4 regions of the Agrobacterium sp. LEGMi-208b genome follow, and region 3 is predicted to be linked to each of the others. Evidence: riboswitches for the same ligand, from Rfam matches in the RefSeq annotation. Region 3 holds a riboswitch; each other region holds the start of a gene.
The links. Region 3 has a riboswitch for cobalamin ahead of bluB (5,6-dimethylbenzimidazole synthase). Riboswitches for the same ligand answer to the same signal wherever they lie in the genome.
Positions count from the first base shown of each region.

Region 1: another riboswitch for cobalamin. It lies ahead of nrdH (glutaredoxin-like protein NrdH); the one in region 3 lies ahead of bluB (5,6-dimethylbenzimidazole synthase).
Region 2: another riboswitch for cobalamin. It lies ahead of AC5YUO_RS09640 (acyl-CoA thioesterase); the one in region 3 lies ahead of bluB (5,6-dimethylbenzimidazole synthase).
Region 4: another riboswitch for cobalamin. It lies ahead of AC5YUO_RS26675 (ABC transporter substrate-binding protein); the one in region 3 lies ahead of bluB (5,6-dimethylbenzimidazole synthase).

Region 1 covers NZ_CM183445.1:1,527,801-1,532,008, forward strand. Annotated here, with positions in the region: gene nrdE (class 1b ribonucleoside-diphosphate reductase subunit alpha) at 1-949, opposite strand, end outside; gene nrdI (class Ib ribonucleoside-diphosphate reductase assembly flavoprotein NrdI) at 937-1,335, opposite strand; gene nrdH (glutaredoxin-like protein NrdH) at 1,348-1,569, opposite strand; cobalamin riboswitch at 1,878-2,101, opposite strand; gene AC5YUO_RS07605 (nucleoside triphosphate hydrolase) at 2,235-2,864, opposite strand; gene AC5YUO_RS07610 (ATP-binding cassette domain-containing protein) at 2,861-3,643, opposite strand; gene AC5YUO_RS07615 (ABC transporter permease) at 3,643-4,208, opposite strand, start outside.
Region 2 covers NZ_CM183445.1:1,986,897-1,991,104, forward strand. Annotated here, with positions in the region: gene AC5YUO_RS09630 (GNAT family N-acetyltransferase) at 67-642, opposite strand; gene AC5YUO_RS09635 (LysR family transcriptional regulator) at 723-1,604, opposite strand; gene AC5YUO_RS09640 (acyl-CoA thioesterase) at 1,607-2,473, opposite strand; cobalamin riboswitch at 2,537-2,739, opposite strand; gene AC5YUO_RS09645 (DUF1852 domain-containing protein) at 3,030-4,013, shown strand; gene AC5YUO_RS09650 (methionine synthase) at 4,041-4,208, shown strand, end outside.
Region 3 covers NZ_CM183445.1:2,955,104-2,959,311, forward strand. Annotated here, with positions in the region: gene AC5YUO_RS14460 (glyoxalase superfamily protein) at 38-415, opposite strand; gene AC5YUO_RS14465 (TolB family protein) at 608-1,438, shown strand; cobalamin riboswitch at 1,639-1,820, shown strand; gene bluB (5,6-dimethylbenzimidazole synthase) at 1,898-2,611, shown strand; gene AC5YUO_RS14475 (chymotrypsin family serine protease) at 2,693-3,646, opposite strand; gene AC5YUO_RS14480 (hypothetical protein) at 3,749-4,208, opposite strand, start outside.
Region 4 covers NZ_JCALIC010000003.1:256,043-260,250, reverse strand. Annotated here, with positions in the region: gene AC5YUO_RS26685 (ABC transporter ATP-binding protein) at 1-634, opposite strand, end outside; gene AC5YUO_RS26680 (FecCD family ABC transporter permease) at 631-1,644, opposite strand; gene AC5YUO_RS26675 (ABC transporter substrate-binding protein) at 1,689-2,705, opposite strand; cobalamin riboswitch at 2,847-3,036, opposite strand; gene AC5YUO_RS26670 (class I SAM-dependent methyltransferase) at 3,075-3,656, opposite strand; gene AC5YUO_RS26665 (ZinT/AdcA family metal-binding protein) at 3,745-4,208, opposite strand, start outside.

The DNA of each region.
Region 1 (4,208 bases), 1.4 Mb from region 3:
TGTTGCGGGCGAGTTCGAAGGTGATGTCAGGGATCACCACGCCGAGCGACAGGGTCTTGATACGGATCTTTTCGTCGGCATTTTCACGCTTGGTATCGAGAAAGCGCATGATGTCAGGGTGGTGGGCGTGCAGATAGACCGCGCCGGCGCCCTGGCGTGCACCCAGCTGGTTGGCGTAGGAAAACGAATCTTCCAGCAACTTCATGACAGGAATGACGCCGGAAGACTGGTTTTCGATCTGCTTGATCGGCGCTCCGAATTCGCGAATATTGGTGAGCGACAGCGCCACGCCGCCGCCGCGCTTGGAAAGCTGCAGCGCCGAATTGATGGAGCGGCCGATGCTTTCCATATTGTCTTCCACGCGCAGCAGAAAACATGAGACCAGCTCACCGCGGCTCTTCTTGCCAGCGTTCAGGAACGTCGGGGTCGCCGGCTGGAAGCGGCCGGAAATGATCTCGTCCATCAGGTCGCGGGCAAGCTGTTCGTCACCGCGCGCGAGAGCCAGCGCCACCATGCAGACGCGATCCTCATAACGCTCGAGATAACGTTTTCCGTCGAAGGTCTTCAGCGTGTAGGAGGTGTAATATTTGAAGGCGCCGAGAAAGGTCGGGAAGCGGAATTTCCGGGCATAAGCCTCGTCATAGAGGTCGCGGACGAAATTGAAGGAGTACTGATCCAGCACCTCCTGCTCATAATATCCCTCCGTCACCAGATAATCGAGTTTTTCCCTGAGGTTATGGAAAAACACCGTATTCTGGTTGACGTGCTGGAGGAAATATTGCCGGGCGGCGAGGCGATCCTTGTCGAGCTGGATCTTTCCGTTCTCGTCATAAAGGTTCAGCATCGCGTTCAGTGCGTGGTAGTCCAGGGCCGCATCGAGCGGTTTCTGGCTTGCGGCTACCGGCTGTTTGGCGTCCTTGCGCAGCGCGCTCGAGGTCAGCGTGTCCAAAATCGTTCCAATCCATGTTTGACGTTGGCGACATCTTCCTCCGTGCCGAGAAGCTCGAAGCGATAGAGAAACGGCACTGCGCATTTGCGCGAGACGATATCTCCGGCGGATGCGAAAGCTGCGCCAAAATTCGTGTTGCCCGCCGCGATGACGCCGCGAATGAGATTTCTGTTGGAGGGATCGTTCAAGAACCGGATCACCGGTTTCGGCACGGCCCCTTTTGTGCCGCCGCCGCCATAGGTGGGGGTAACGAGCACATAGGGCTCCGATACCTGAGGCACGTCATCCTCCGCGCCGAGCGGCAGGCGAAACAATCGCCGTCCCAGTTTCAGAAGGAAACGATGGGTGTTTTCAGAGCGGCTGGAATAATAGACGATCAGGCCCATCGCCCCACCGCCTCAGCTGATCGAGCCGATCATGTCAGGCCGGAAACCCGCCCAATGGCGTTCGCCGGCGACGACCACGGGAACCTGCATATAACCAAGGCCACGGACGTGATCGAGCGCGTCAGCATCCTCGGAAATATCGACAATCTCATAGGGAACGCCGATGCGGTCGAGGGCGCGGTACGTGGCGGTGCATTGGACGCAGGCGGGTTTGCTGTAAACGGTGACGGTCATAATTTCCCTTTCGAAGCCGATTTAGGACACGGCTCAACATTGCCGATTGCACTCGCAATCGGGTGGCGATGGATCTGTCATTCAGGCGAAACGTGCAGCTTGGAGAGTTCGTCGCATTCTAGGCGGAAACCGGGTTCCCTTTTCCTGGCGATCTTCAAGCCGCAGAAAATCACTCTCTACGCCGACGAGCGTAGCAACTCAAAAAAATGCACTGGCATGACTTCACCCCGAAGCTTGTTCTGGAGGGGGCAGAAAAGGGCGAACGCAAATCATTTGCGTCATACACCTTCCTCCGGACACCCCGCCCGTGGACGTTTGCGCTCAAGGCAGGTCTCCTGACTTGCAGGTCACAACATCTATTCCGGCCTTCCCGGAGCTTTCAGCCCCAGTGGCCCAAATCGGAACGATGCTCACCGCTTACAGTTGCGGGGGCAGTTTCGGCCTTGCTCCGCCTGGATGGCGTTACGCACCGAATTCCCGTCTTAGCTCCCAATCCTTGCGAATCGGAAGAACCTCGAACACCACATATAGTATATGAGGAAATTTTCGCGTCAATGAATAGACACACAAAAGCCCCACCCTGTGGATCAAAAAGATTCAACACATGGTCAACAAAGGCTTAACGGCAAATGCGCGTTACGGCTGAAGAACGGAAAAGCGTTAATCTATTCCCATATATCGATGCGAATATCGGCGGGACGGGCGTTTTCGATCACCCTTTTTCCATTGGGAAGATCGTTCTCGAATAGTTTGGCGTGGATTTGAGCGGCATCGAGACCATAGCCCAACCATCTGTTGCGCAACCTCTCTTCCAGCACCGCGACAGAGGGACCCACAAGGATGGTGAGGTCGAAGCTCCCGGAAAGCGTCGTCCACGGCGCTTCGTTCAGCAGCAGGTAGTTGCCTTCGGCAAGGACGAAACGTGTTTCCGGTACGATAGCGCGGGCGGACGCAATGGCGATTTCGCGGGAACGGTCGAAAATCGGGACGAGGACTTCCTGCCCGCCTTTACGAACAGCCGAAACTATATCGAGGAAACCGCGCACATCGAAAGTTTCGGGCGCCCCCTTTCGCGACAGCAGCCCCCGCTCCTCAAGAATACCGTTATCCATATGGAAGCCGTCCATCGGCAGAACGGCGGCCGTCTCGCCGCGCGTGAGCAAAGCATCACAAAGGGCGTCCGCGAGCGTGGATTTGCCGGCCCCAGGGGGACCGGCAATGGCAACGATAAAACGGGACTTACCTTCTGCCCGCCGAAGAACATCCTCGGCGATAGTTTCAAGCTTCAGCGTCATGCGGCAAGCGTTTCCTTCGGCGCTTCCTTGGCACCGGTCATGAAGGCGACGGCATCCGACATCGAATAGTCCTTCGGATTGATGACGCACAGGCGCTTGCCCAGCCGGTGAATATGGATGCGATCCGCAACCTCGAAGACATGCGGCATGTTATGCGAGATCAGGACGATCGGCAGGCCACGGGACCGTACATCGAGAATAAGCTCGAGAACACGCCGGCTTTCCTTGACGCCGAGTGCTGCCGTCGGCTCGTCGAGGATGACGACCTTGGAACCGAAGGCCGCCGCACGCGCCACGGCCACACCCTGACGCTGGCCGCCGGAGAGGGTTTCCACCGCCTGATTGATGTTCTGGATCGTCATCAGGCCGAGCTCGGACAGTTTCTCGCGAGCGAATTTTTCCATGGCCGGGCGGTCCAGCGCCCGGAACAGGCTGCCCTGAATGCCGGGTTTGCGGATTTCACGGCCGAGGAACATATTGTCGGCTATGGAAAGCGCCGGCGAGAGGGCGAGGTTCTGGTAGACGGTTTCAATACCCGCCTTGCGCGCCTCGATCGGCGAGCGGAACTGCACGGGCTGGCCTTCCAGCCTGATCTCCCCTTCATCGGGTGTTACAGCACCGGAAATCGCCTTGATGAGCGAAGATTTTCCGGCGCCGTTATCACCTATGACGGCCAGGATTTCGCCCGGATAGAGATCAAAATCGGCGTGGTCGAGGGCGGTCACGCGACCGTAGCGCTTGACGAGATTGCGTGCTGTGAGAATGGGTTCTTTTGCCATCAGCCTGCTACCTTTCTGATCCACTGGTCGATTGCGACAGCCATGATGATGAGGACGCCGATCAACAGATAGGTCCATTGCGGGTCTGTTCCGATGAGCCTGAGGCCGAGCGAAAAGACACCGACGATCAGGGCACCGAAGATCATGCCCATGATGGAGCCGCGCCCGCCGAACAGCGACAGGCCGCCGATAACCACCGCAGTGATGGATTCGATATTGGCAAATTGACCGGCGGTCGGCGAAACCGAGCCGATGCGGCCGATGAGGGCCCAGCCGGCAAAGGCGCAGATGAGACCGGACAGCGTGTAGACGGTCGTCAGCATGCGCTTGACGTTGACGCCAGCAAGTTCGGCGGCATCCGGATCGTCACCGACAGCATAAAGATGGCGGCCCCAGGCTGTGCGGTTCAGCACATACCAGAGCAGAGCGACGAGCAGAACCATGGCGATGACGCCATAGGTAAAGACCGCGTTGCCGAAACGGATATTGGCGCCGAAGAACTGTAGGATCGGCGCCTGCTGGGCGATATCCTGGGCGCGGATCGTCTCGTTCGCGGAATAGAGGA
Region 2 (4,208 bases), 970 kb from region 3:
CTGTAGAGCGCACCTCAAGGCTAATCGTCGTAGCCCAATCGATTAAAACGTGAAGATGGTTTTTGATTAATCGTCTTCGTGGACAACCTTTTCGAAGTCCACACTGCTATCCGTTCCTCTCGATGACGGATATGAGAAGCGACCAAACGCGCTGTAACCTTGACTTCTCCAGAAGCCAAGCGCGCCAGGCGTTTTCGCATCGGCATGAAGATATGTGGCTAAGTATCCGACTTTGCGCGCCTTGCTCTCGAGAGCCTTCACAATTAATGATCCTAGCCCTTTCCTTCGGGCGCGTTGTTCCACATAGACCCTGACGATCTGACACACCTTCTCCACGTCACTGTAACGATCTCGCAAGCGGTCCATCGTTGATGGCTTTCTTTCCAAGTCATAGAATCCTCCAGTTGCGACGATGCGCCCTCCGGCGCCTTGGACGATGAGAAAACGTCCGCGCATCTCATCTGAAAACCAGTTCTCGGTGCCAGCGCTCAGCAGCGAGTCCAGATCGGCGTGCCAAGTTGGCGTGTAATCGATCTCGTAGACTTCATTGATCATCCGTAGGCAGAAAGCACGCGCTTCCGCTCTTAGCTCACTTCCGGCCTCCTCTGTCAGCCATACCAACGACGGGCCATCAATAGGCATTCATGTGCTCCCTTGACCATGGCCGTAACGGCGGCAATTTTGGGTATAACAGCGTCAATTGCCACACTGTTTCATAACGCTCATCTCTGGTGCGACGTCTCAACAAACCCGGCGATGAAATCGACGGCGTCGTCGCCATTTCTTAATCCGAGATGGATGCTTTTTTGTATGCCGTCCGGACCAATACGGACGGGGCGGACACCGAGCGCTGCCGCTTCCCGACGCACCAGCCAGTCGGGAATGGCGCTGACCCCGCGGCCTGCCGCCACGAGTTGGAGCATCATTTCTGTCGTTTCGACATTTCTGTGGTGACGCGGACGGCAATTGGCTGGCACCAGAAATTGCGTGAACACATCCAACCGCTCCGGCGGGACAGGATAGGTGAACAGTGTCTCATCAAGCAGGTCCGCGGGTTCGGCATGGCGTTTCTGCGCCAGAGGATGGCCGGCGGGAACGGCAAGCACCAGCTCATAGTCGAACACCGGACGATAGTGGATGCCGGGCGCCTCGATGGGGTCGGGCGTGATCAGGATATCGATCTCATATCCCGTCAGCGCTGACACACCGCCGGAGGCAAATGAGGTCGTCAGTTCCAGACCCACATCCGGCCATTCCATGAGATAGGGCTTTGTCACTCCCATCAGCCACTGGTGGCAGGGATGGCATTCCATGCCGATCTTCAGCGAGCCCCTCTGGCCGTGGCGATAATCCGACAGGACATTCTCGGCCCTCTCAATTTGGGGGAGAACACGCTGCGCCACCGTTACGATGTAGCGACCGGCCTCGGTGAGACGGAGGTTACGACCGTCTTTCTCCCACATCGCCACGCCATAGCGCTCTTCGAGCTTGCGGATCGTATGGCTGAGAGCGGACTGGGAGACATTCAGCCGCTCCGCCGCCGCCGTCAGGCTGCCCAGGCGATCAACTTCACGCAGAATCGACAGATGTTGCCTGTCCAGCATAGTTATGCCCGCCCATGGTCAGGTGGGACGCTCGCTCCCGGCGCATCATCGTGCACAGAAACCGGCCGGTGGTTCATGTCGACCGCGACCATGGTGAAATGTCCGGTGGCCGTAATGTGCCTCTCTCCCGTTAGAAGATTTTCCGACCAGAGTTTTGTCTCGATGGACATCGAACTGCGGCCAACGCGCTCTACCCGTGCCTGCGCCTCAACGATTTCACCGATCTCGATTGTTCTCGCAAAGTCGATGCGTTCGGATGAAGCAAGGACCACCAGCTTGCCGGAGTAGCGCGATGCGGCAACGAATGCGGCTTTGGTCATGTAAGAGATTGCTTCGCCCCCGAACATTCGACCAGCGCTGTTGGCCTGATCCGGGAAGACGATCTCGACCATGGCAACGGTATCTTTGATATCCGGGGCTTCCGCTGGAACGAGCTCGGGCAACGCGTAGATCGCGGCCACTTCATCCTCCGGAATCGCGACCATGTGGAAAATACCGCGCGTACAGGTGTGCCGCTGACGGCTGACAATGGTTTCCGCCACCATTTCGACTTCAACGGTAAGGGAACGGCGACCGGCCTTGACTGGTCTTGCCGCAAATTCGACGATGTGACCGATGCGTGCGGGCTGTTCGAAATCGATGCGCTCACAAGAGGCGGTCACGAAAGGGACCCTCCCAAATCGGGTAGCCGCGATGAACGCAGCGCGATCCATGAGAGCGAGGCCGGTGCCCCCGAACAGGGTGCCGTGATGGTTGGTGTCGCCCGGAAAGACGATATCTATGAGCTTGGTTGTTGAGCCGTGCTGCTGCATGGGCTTGTTTATATTTGTCATCGGCGCTGCCATCAGGTTGTGGCAGGGCAGGAACATGACGCAGAAACGATGGCACGGGAATGCCGGTCGCGAAAGCGGCACTCCGGGACACCCCGCCCGTGGACGTTATCTATCGCGGCAGGTCTCCTGGCTTACGGGTCGTCGCTCCTGTCCGTCTTCCCGAGGCAGGCCTCAGTGACTTGAATGGACTTTCGCTCGCCGCTTACAGTTGCGGGGGCAGCTTCGGCTTCAGGCAAAGCCCTCACCGAATTCCCTCTTAGCTCCGGACTTTCGTCCGCAGAACCACGATAGTGAACCAATGTCGCATGCCGCTGACGTGGTCAAGGCGTCTGTTGCAGTGATGTGGAGGAAGTCGACGTCCGGTTGTTCTCGCTTCTGTCGTCTCTCCGGCTTGTCGAGAGAAAACAATTCTCGCGTCCAATCATGAACATCGCTCATGCTTCAATGAGATAATACCAATTTTTCCTGAATGATGGCTCAGGCATAAGACAGGGACGGCTCTCGACGACGGAGGGTATGAAAACTGCCGACGGAGAGAACCAATGGAGCAATCGATGCAGGTTCGATCTCGGAACGAGGACGCCAGATCGCGATGAACACAGACTTCACCTTTACGATTAAAAGCATTCCCTTCGATGAGGACTATCGCCCCTCGGACAATACGCGGGCCACGACAAATTTTGCCAATCTCGCAAGAGGCGAGAACCGGCGGGACAACCTTCGAAACGCCTCGAGAATGATCGACAATCGTTTCAACGCCCTGGCGCATTGGAATAACCCGAAAGGCGATCGTTATTCCGTCGAACTCGAAATCATTTCGGTTGAGATGGCCATTGGTGCTGGAGGGAACCATGATGCCTTCCCTCTGATCGAAATATTGAAAACGAACATCGTTGACCGAAAAAGCAACGAGCGCATCGAGGGCATCGTCGGGAATAATTTCTCCTCCTATGTCCGAGACTACGATTTCAGCATCGTGCTGCCGGAGCATAATAAAAACCGGCCTGAATTCAGCATGCCGGAGAATTTCGGCGATCTGCACGGGAACCTGTTCAAATGTTTCCTGAACTCAGATGCTTACAAAGCGCACTTCAAAAAGCCGCCGGTCATATGCCTGAGCGCATCGAGCAGCAAAACATATCGCCGGACCGGAAATCAGCATCCTGTTTTGGGGGCAGAATACCAACAGGATGAAATGTCTTCGACGGATCTCTACTTCCAGAAAATGGGGCTGCAGGTTCGCTTTTTCATGCCGCCGAATAGCGTTGCGCCTTTTGCCTTTTATTTTCTCGGCGATCTGCTCGATGACTACACTAATCTGGAGCTCATCAGCACCATCAGCACGATGGAGACGTTTCAGAAGATCTACCGGCCGGAGATCTACAACGCAAATTCCGCGGCGGGTGCCTGTTATCGACCAAATCTGAAGCACCAGGATTATTCACTGACTCGCATTGTCTACGATCGTGAAGAGCGTAGCCGCCTGGCTGTCGAGCAGGGAAGGTTTGCGGAGGAGCATCTCATAAAACCGTACAAGACCATTCTCGAGCAGTGGTCTGCCAATCACGTTCGCTGACGAACCAAAAGCATAAGGTGGCCTATCATGAAAACACTGTTGCCAACGTCAACCGCCGGCAGCTTACCGAAACCCTCATGGCTTGCAGAGCCTGAGAAGCTCTGGTCGCCCTGGAAACTGCAGGATGAAGAATTGGTCGAAGGCAAACAGGACGCTTTGCGTCTGTCCCTTGACGATCAGCGACAGGCCGGCATC
Region 3 (4,208 bases):
GAATGGCGCGGAGAAAACCCCGCGCCGCTTCCTCACCTTAAATAACCTGCCCCACGTCGATGCGGTTACCATCCGGGTCTTCGAACACAAAGGCGCGCAGGCCGTAATCCTTGTCCTGCAGCCCCTTGATGATGCGCAGCCCCTGGCTCTTGCACAGCGCGTGCAGCGCATCGACATCGCTGACCATCATATGCGCCACATTGAAGGGCGCTGCCTTGTGGGTGGGCTGCAATGTCAGGTGCAGCTCGGCATTGCCCTGTTTGAGGATCATGAAACCGACGGGGGTGCCGTTTTCGAAGGTCTTTTCGAAGCCCAGCACGCCAACGTAAAAATCATGGGCCTTTTCGATATTCCTGACAGGAAGCATGGCGGCGATCCGCCCGAAGCGGATGCCGTGATCGGCGATGGTATTCATCGCGGAACCTCGGATCTGGGAGAAACGGCAGGCGGCGCGGACGGTGCCGGGGCGCTGGCGTTTTTTCCGGTTTGAATTTGCAGGACGGTGCCTGCCGCCCTAGGATCATAATCGAGGCGATGGCGGATGCAAACGGAATGTCTCTATTGCCGAGCGCCTTGAGCGAGAACACAGACACGCCCGGGAGGCAGAATGCGCAGCTCCATCGAAATCTTCAACATCCGCACCCGGCAGATGCGGGTGGTGTTACAGACGCCTGATCTCTTCGAAGCGCCGAACTGGTCGCCGGATGGAAAATACCTGTTGTTGAACAGTGAGGGGCTGCTTTATCGCCTGTCTCTTTCCGGCGGGGCCGCGCCGGAAAAGGTCGATACCGGCTTTGCCACGCTCTGCAACAACGACCACGGCATTTCGCCTGACGGTTCGCTCTATGCCATCTCCGACAAGGTGGAATTCGGCAAGAGCGCCATCTATCTCCTGTCCTCTATGGGAGGCGCGCCGCGGCTGATGACGAGGAACCTTCCTTCCTACTGGCATGGCTGGTCGCCGGATGGGAAGAGCTTTGCCTATTGCGGCATTCGCGATCAGGTCTTCGATATCTATTCCATGGATGTCAAGACCGCCACCGAGACGCGGCTGACCCATGGCGAAGGCCGTAATGACGGTCCGGATTATTCGCCGGATGGTGCGTGGATCTATTTTAATTCCAGCCGCACCGGGCAGATGCAGATCTGGCGGGTGCGGGTCGACGGTTCCGCCGTCGAACGCATCACCGACAGCCCCTATGGCGACTGGTTTCCGCATCCGTCACCCGTAGGTGACAAGGTGGTGTTCGTCTCCTATGACGGCGATGTCTTCGACCATCCGCGTGACCTCGACGTGCGGGTGCGGCTGATGGATATGGATGGCGGCAATGCCGAAACGCTGTTCGAGCTTTTCGGCGGGCAGGGCACGATGAACTCGCCCAACTGGTCACCAGATGGGGATGAATTCGCTTATGTCAGGTATTTCCCCGTGGAGTGATGCGGTAAAGGGAGGACCCGTCATTCCGGCCTTGAGCCGGAATCCAGTCGACGCGCGTCTGCGCGGCGAAAAGACTCCTCTCAGTCCAAGGACTTGGGCTGGCTGGATTCCGGCTCAAGGCCGGAATGACGGAGGTGAGGGGTGCCATGGTCACATCGCCGCATCGCCCGCAAAGAAGCTTGCATTCGCAAACTTTTTTGCCCATAGCTTCCTTGTCAGGTGCCTGCCTTTGCGGCGGGAGAATCGGGAATCCGGTGGAAGACCGGAACGTGCCCAGCGCTGTGAGGCGGACGTTCTTTTTAGAAGCCACTGGAGCAATTCGGGAAGGCGAAAAGGGCGGATGAAGCCAAGTCAGAAGACCGGCCTGACAGGATAGACCGAACCGCGCGGACGGCGGCAGGTTGTTGTCGAGGCGGGGTGTGTGTTTGCGCCCTGCCTTCGCATTGTTGGGGATAAACGATGCCAGCCGACTCGTCCGTAAGCAATCCGCCCGGTGCCAGTTCGTTCGATCATGCGCTTTCACCCGCCCGCCCGTTTTCAGGCGAGGAGCGCGAGGCGATCTATCGCGCCATCGAGACGCGGCGCGATGTGCGCGACCAGTTCCTGCCAGATCCGCTGCCGGACGCGCTTGTCGAGCGCCTGCTGAAGGCGGCGCATTCGGCGCCCTCGGTCGGTTTCATGCAGCCGTGGAATTTCACCCTCGTTACCGATGGCGCCGTGCGCCAGGCGGCATGGGTGGCCTTCAGCCGCGCCAATGAAGAGGCGGCGGCGATGTTTGCCGGCGAGCAGCAGGCGCTTTATCGCAGTCTCAAGCTTGAGGGCATCCGCAAGGCGCCGCTCAGCATCTGCGTCACCTGCGATCCGACACGGGGCGGCAAGGTGGTGCTGGGCCGTACCCACAATCCGCGCACGGATGTCTATTCCACCGTCTGCGCCATCCAGAACCTCTGGCTCGCGGCCCGCGCCGAAGGCGTCGGCGTCGGCTGGGTCAGCATTTTCCACGACAGCGACATTCGTATTATTCTTGGTATCCCCGACCATATTGAAATCGTCGCCTGGCTGTGCCTTGGCCGGGTCAACGAACTTTACACTGAACCGGAACTGGCGGTGAAAGGCTGGCGGCAGCGCGTGCCGCTGGAGGAACTGGTGTTCCGCAATCGCTGGGGCGGTTGACCGGGCGGCTCCACCCCTCCCGGACGAAACCGGGAGGGGTGGGCCGGGAAAGGTGGGCCGGGAAAGGTGGCCATCGTCTCTTCAAACGACAGTGCAGTTAAAAAGATTGAGGATGGGGTGAATGGGGCTGGCGAGGCTGATCGCGCCGCTTGCACCCCAGAACAATCCGACGACATTATTGCCGGCGGTGTCGATGACGGCGCTGCCGCTATCGCCCGGCTGACTGAAGACTTCGCCGGCGCGGCGCGGCGATATGCCGATCTGGTTGCGCATATTCGGCTGCTGTACGTCGTAAAAGCCGGAAACGACGCCATTGGTGATATTGGTCGTCACGCCCGATTTCGTGACATTCATGTTGAGCGCCGCAACGGCCGCCCCCACCGGCGAAGGGAGGTTGTAGATTGCGCCGATGGTGGCGAGCCGGCCATTCGCCGGGCTGGCGACAGCCGCATCGACGCCATAGGGCGTTCCCTGATAGACGATGTTGCCCCTCTGGAAAGCGACGATATTGGCGGCAAGATCGCCAAACCAGGTGCGCGCCGGTTGCGACACGTCATCGCCGATCTGGGCATTGTCCCGGCAGATGACATGGGCATTGCTCATGATCAGCGGTGCGCCGTTGGCGGCCCGGACGACTAGCCCGATGGTGCCGACGGTATCCGTCCAGGACCAGTAATCCGGGCTGCCGCTGATGCCGCCGACCATCGGCTCCACGACTTTTTCGCGCGGGTTGTCGGAAAGGCGTCTGGGGTGATCCTTCCATTCCGTGCCGGGCGCGGGCGGTGTCAGCACCGCCTCGCTCGGGCGGTCGAAGGATCCTTCCCGTACCTGCAGCGGCGCGCCGCCCAGCGTCGTCATCAGACCCGCCTTCAGCGATGGCTCCGGCGCGCGGTGGTAAAGGATCAGGCCAAGCTCCTGTGTCAGTTCGCCGGCGGCGTCCTCAAGCAACCCGACGCCGATCGCCGTGACGCCGGGTATGCCTGTCAGCTGATGGTAATGCCGCTCCTTGAGCGCGGTGAGTTCCTCGAAAGTCATTCGCTTGCCTCATGGAAAAAGGGGTGAAGGATGGATGTCCGGCTTTACAGGGGCGGCGCGCCCGGTGGGGTGAAGGGCTGCGCCGCCCGTGCCTGAGAGCCGTCAGTTCAAGGGAATGATCTTGCCGCTGGACGGAGCGCCGCCGCCGGCCGGCGGAGGACCGCCAGCCGCCGCCTGATCGGCGAGCATGCGGTATTGGGAGGTGCCTTTTTCAGTGCTGATGGTGCCGGAAACCGTGTAGAGATAGACGTCGCCGGAGACGGCGTAGTCGTTGCTCTGATTGTTCACATAGAACTCGATCTCGACAGTCGACATATTGGTCGCGCGTTCCAGGAAGGCGTCCATCAGCATGGTGATCTGCTGATCCGTCAGGCCCTTGGAGCGCATTTCCTGTTTGGTCTTTTCATAAGAGGCGGAAGCGCCGCCGCCGCCGAAGAACCAGGTCCAGACCGAGAGATTGGCGCTGGCCGTGGTCTTTTCGTATTCGTTGATCTCCTCGCGGTAGGAAGCATCCAGCATTCCGAGCGCAAGCGTGTTGAGGTCCCTCACATCCTGGCTGGAA
Region 4 (4,208 bases), on a different replicon from region 3:
GTTTTCCTTTGAACATCACGCCGACGCGGTCGCAGTTCATGGCCTGGTTGAGATCGTGAAGCGCGATCACTGATGTAATTGGCAAGGCCTTGACCAATCCGAGGATCGACAATTGATGCTGGATATCAAGGTGATTGGTCGGCTCGTCCAAAAGTAGAATTCCGGGCTGTTGCGCCAGGGCGCGCGCGATGTGGACACGCTGCTTTTCACCACCCGACAAAGTGTGCCAGAGGCGCTTTTCCATTCCGGCCATGTCCACCTGCTGAAGAGCACCGGCAACGATTTGATCGTCCTTTGCCGACCACGGCTGCAGCGCAGAAAGCCAGGCCGTCCGGCCAAGTTCGACAGCGTCGCGGACAGTGAGCCTTTCAAAGGTGTCGCTTTGCTGTTCGACAAAGGCCATTGTCTGACCGATCTGCCGCCTGCTCATCGTCGTCATGGGCGTGCCTTTTATACGCACGTCCCCCGATGATGGCGCAAGGATTCCCGCCAGAAGTTTCAGCAGCGTCGATTTGCCTGAGCCATTCGGGCCGACAAGCCCGAGTGTCTCCTCCTGACGAATGTCGAGCGACACCGTCTGCACAATAGGGGTAGCCCCTACTTTCCAGCCGAGACTGGTCGCGGTCATGTTCATCGGACCCGCCTCCCCCGAATGAGTATCAGCGCGAAACCCGGCGCTCCGACGAGTGCGGTAATGACGCCGATCGGCAGAACCTGATTGGGCACCAGAACCCGCGAACCGATATCGGCAAGCACGAGAAAAACAGCGCCCATCAGGGCAGAAACGGGTAGGAGACGGGCATGCCGCGGGCCAACCAGAAATCGTGCCGCATGCGGAATAACGATCCCGACGAATCCGATTGAGCCAACAATACTGACCATAACGGCCGTCATCATCGCGGCTGTGCCGATGACGATCGCCTGGACTTTGCGGACGGGAATACCGAGCGATGAAGCCGAATCCGCTCCGAAGGTGAAGGCGTCCAGTGCGCGCCTGTGCCAGATGCAGATACAGACACCGAGGATGGCGATCGGCACAGCGAGGAGAACATCATTCCAGCGCACACCGCTGAGATTACCCATGAGCCAGAACATGACGCCCCGAACCTGCTCGGCATTTGCCGAGCGTGTAATGATAAAAGAAGTCAGTGCATTAAAGAGCTGAGATCCCGCGATCCCGGCGAGAATGATCAAGCCTGTCGCCTGGATACCCACGCCGCCGCCCGCCGCCCTTGCCAGCGTGACGACAATGATGAAAGCGATCAAAGAGCCTACAAAAGCGCCCAGTGACAGGGAGAGAACCCCTCCCCCGATGCCAAGGATCAGTACGGTCACAGCACCAGTCGACGCGCCTGCCGAGATGCCGAGAATGTATGGATCCGCCAACGCGTTACGAAGCATGGCTTGCAGTACGACACCGGATACACCGAGTGACGCACCACAGCATGCGGCAACGATTGCGCGGGTCAGGCGATAGTTCCAGATGATGCCCGCGTCGATCGGATCGATCGTGTAGGTCGACCCCAGCATTTTGTTGGCCAGCGTCTGCGCCACAAGATGGATTGGCATGGACGTCTCCCCAACGGAGACGCCCAGCGCAATTGCGAGGACGAGCAGGGCGATGGAGCCCGCCACGTAGCCCATCCGCCGATAGGCCACCCCAACGCCCTGCCCGATTTCCGTATCTATCACTGCTTTGCCTTATAATCTTCAAGGGCAGCAGCGACCGCTTCGATACCATCCGGAATGCGGATACCTGCATGTACGGCGTGCGCATCGACAATGACGATGCGGCCTTCCTTGACCGCCTTCATCTCACGGGTGACCGGATCACTCTTCAGGTAGTCGAGTTTCACTTGATAATCGTCGGCCGGGTACCGGCGGCGATCCATGCGTGCAAGGATGATAATGTCCGGATTTGCCTTGGCTATGGTTTCCCATCCAACCGACGGGTACTCCTCATCGCTCTCGACCACGTTCTTCACACCGAGCGTATTCAGGATGAAGCCCGGAATACCCTTCTGGCCGGCAACAAAAGGATCGAGATCGATATCGGCGCTGGAGAACCAGAAGACGGCCGAGACATTCTTGTTACCGAGGGATTTCGCCTTGTCGGCCGCAGCCGACACGCGGGAGCGAAGTTGCTCTTCGAGCTTGTCACCCTGCTCCTGCACGTCGAAGATCGTCGAAAGCTCATCGACGGCACGATAGACCGTGTCGATGGAGAACGGCACCTTACGCGAACCGTCACCTCCCGCGAGATTGTCCTTGCCGACGCAATCCGCTGGCATCGCATAGACATTGATGCCGAGCTCGTTGAACTGCTGACGCGTGCCGACAACTCCCTGTGGACCGACATGCACCTCGAATTGCGTGGTCACGAGTTCCGGCTTCTTTGCGGCCAAAGCCTCGAATCCCGGATGATTGTCTGCCAGACGTGGGATCTTGGCGTTGATATCCTTGAATTCCGGAAGCACTTCATTGAACCAGACGGACGTGCCAACGACCTTGTCGCCGAGGCCGAGAGCATAAAGCATTTCCGTGGTTGACTGGCCGACTGCAGCAACGCTCTTCGGCGCGGCCTTGAATGTCAGTTCCTGACCGCAATTGCTGATCTGAAGCGGATAGCTGGTCGAAGCAGCGAATGCACCCGAACTAGCAAGCAGGATCGTCGAGAAGGCAAAGGCTGCCTTGAGTTTCGTCATGATCAATCTCCTATGTAGAAATGAATACGGTCGGGATCATCAAGACGGCACGGAAATCCACATGACGGCTTTCACCATCATTCGGAACAGCATGCAAATACGCAGCAAACATCCGCTTCCCCTCCGGACACCCCGCCGGCGATAAGTTAATCGATGTCGGCAGGTCTCCTGACTGACGGGTCGTCGCCTCCTTTCGCCTTCCCGAGCGTAGTGCTCAGTGGCCGATGAAAGGATGCTCGCCGTCTACAGTTGCGGGGGCAGTTTCGTTTGGCGGATCACTCCACCTCGAATTCCCTGTTCGTCCCTTTCGGGAACCGACGGTTGAAAGCTATACAGGCTTGATAACGCGAAGCAAGCTTTCGATCAGTGTCAGAACGGCTTTGTCGCAGTCATGACGAAAAAGTCGATCTCGCGACTGCTATCGCTCGCCGTGAGGCCGTTGTAGAAAGGCAGATGGGCACCGAATGTTTCCGCGCTGTTGTTTGCCCTATGAACGAACCACAGACCATCCGAGAGCAGCAACCGTCCACCAGGTCGCAGGACGCGTTCGGCCAGCGCCAGGGCGTCCGCCGGATTCTCCAGTGTCCAGAGAACGTTTCGCAGGGTCACAATATCCGCGCTGTCGTCGGGAAGCTCCGCGTCATCCATCGAGGAATGAATGAAGCTGACATTCAGCCCGCGATTGGCTGCATCCGTGAGAGCATATGAGAGCATGCCTTCGGACCCGTCCACGCCGGTCACCTGATGTCCACACTCGGCAAGAAGCAGAGTGCATGCGCCCGTACCGCAACCAAGGTCGATGGCCTCTCTGGCTTCACTACCGAGCGCCGTCGAGAAAACACGCTTCCATCCCTCGTGGAGCCGTACATGGGAGGCGGCATCATTAAAGCGATGAGCGCGACCGTTCCAATGTTCGGAGATGGCCTGTGCAGTGTTGGGCGCTGCCTTCATATTTCACCTGACTGATTTGGCATTAAATCGACGACCTGTTGGTCGCGTAGCGCCCGGCCCTTGGGCCGGACGCATTTGCAAGCGTGCCTTAGTGGGCCTTCATCTCACTGACGATCTGCTTCGCCGACAGCGACGCAGGGTAGTAGGTCGGCCAATTGGTCACTTCTTCAAGAAGCGCTGCACGGTCGTTGCCCCAGAAGATGTGGAAGTGGTCGGTCTTCTCCGGAGCGATCTTGTGGTCGCTGAACTGAATGAAATCAGGTGCAGACTTGTCACCATCGGTCTTCTTGAAGATGAAGCGGACGCCGCGGTTACCCTTCTTGTATGTCAAGGTTTCCTTGCCATCATAGGCATAGCTGGCCTTGGTCGGCTTGCCGTCCTTGTAGAAGGACACAACGTCGCCCTCGATCGCGATGCGATCTACGTCGGTCTTGTATCCGGCTTCGTATTCGGCGCGGATATGTTCGACGCTTGCAGTGCCATTCTCGGCCTTATGCTTCCATACGGGTTCAAGCGAACCGTCCTTCAGAAGCGGGAAGACCGACTGCCAGT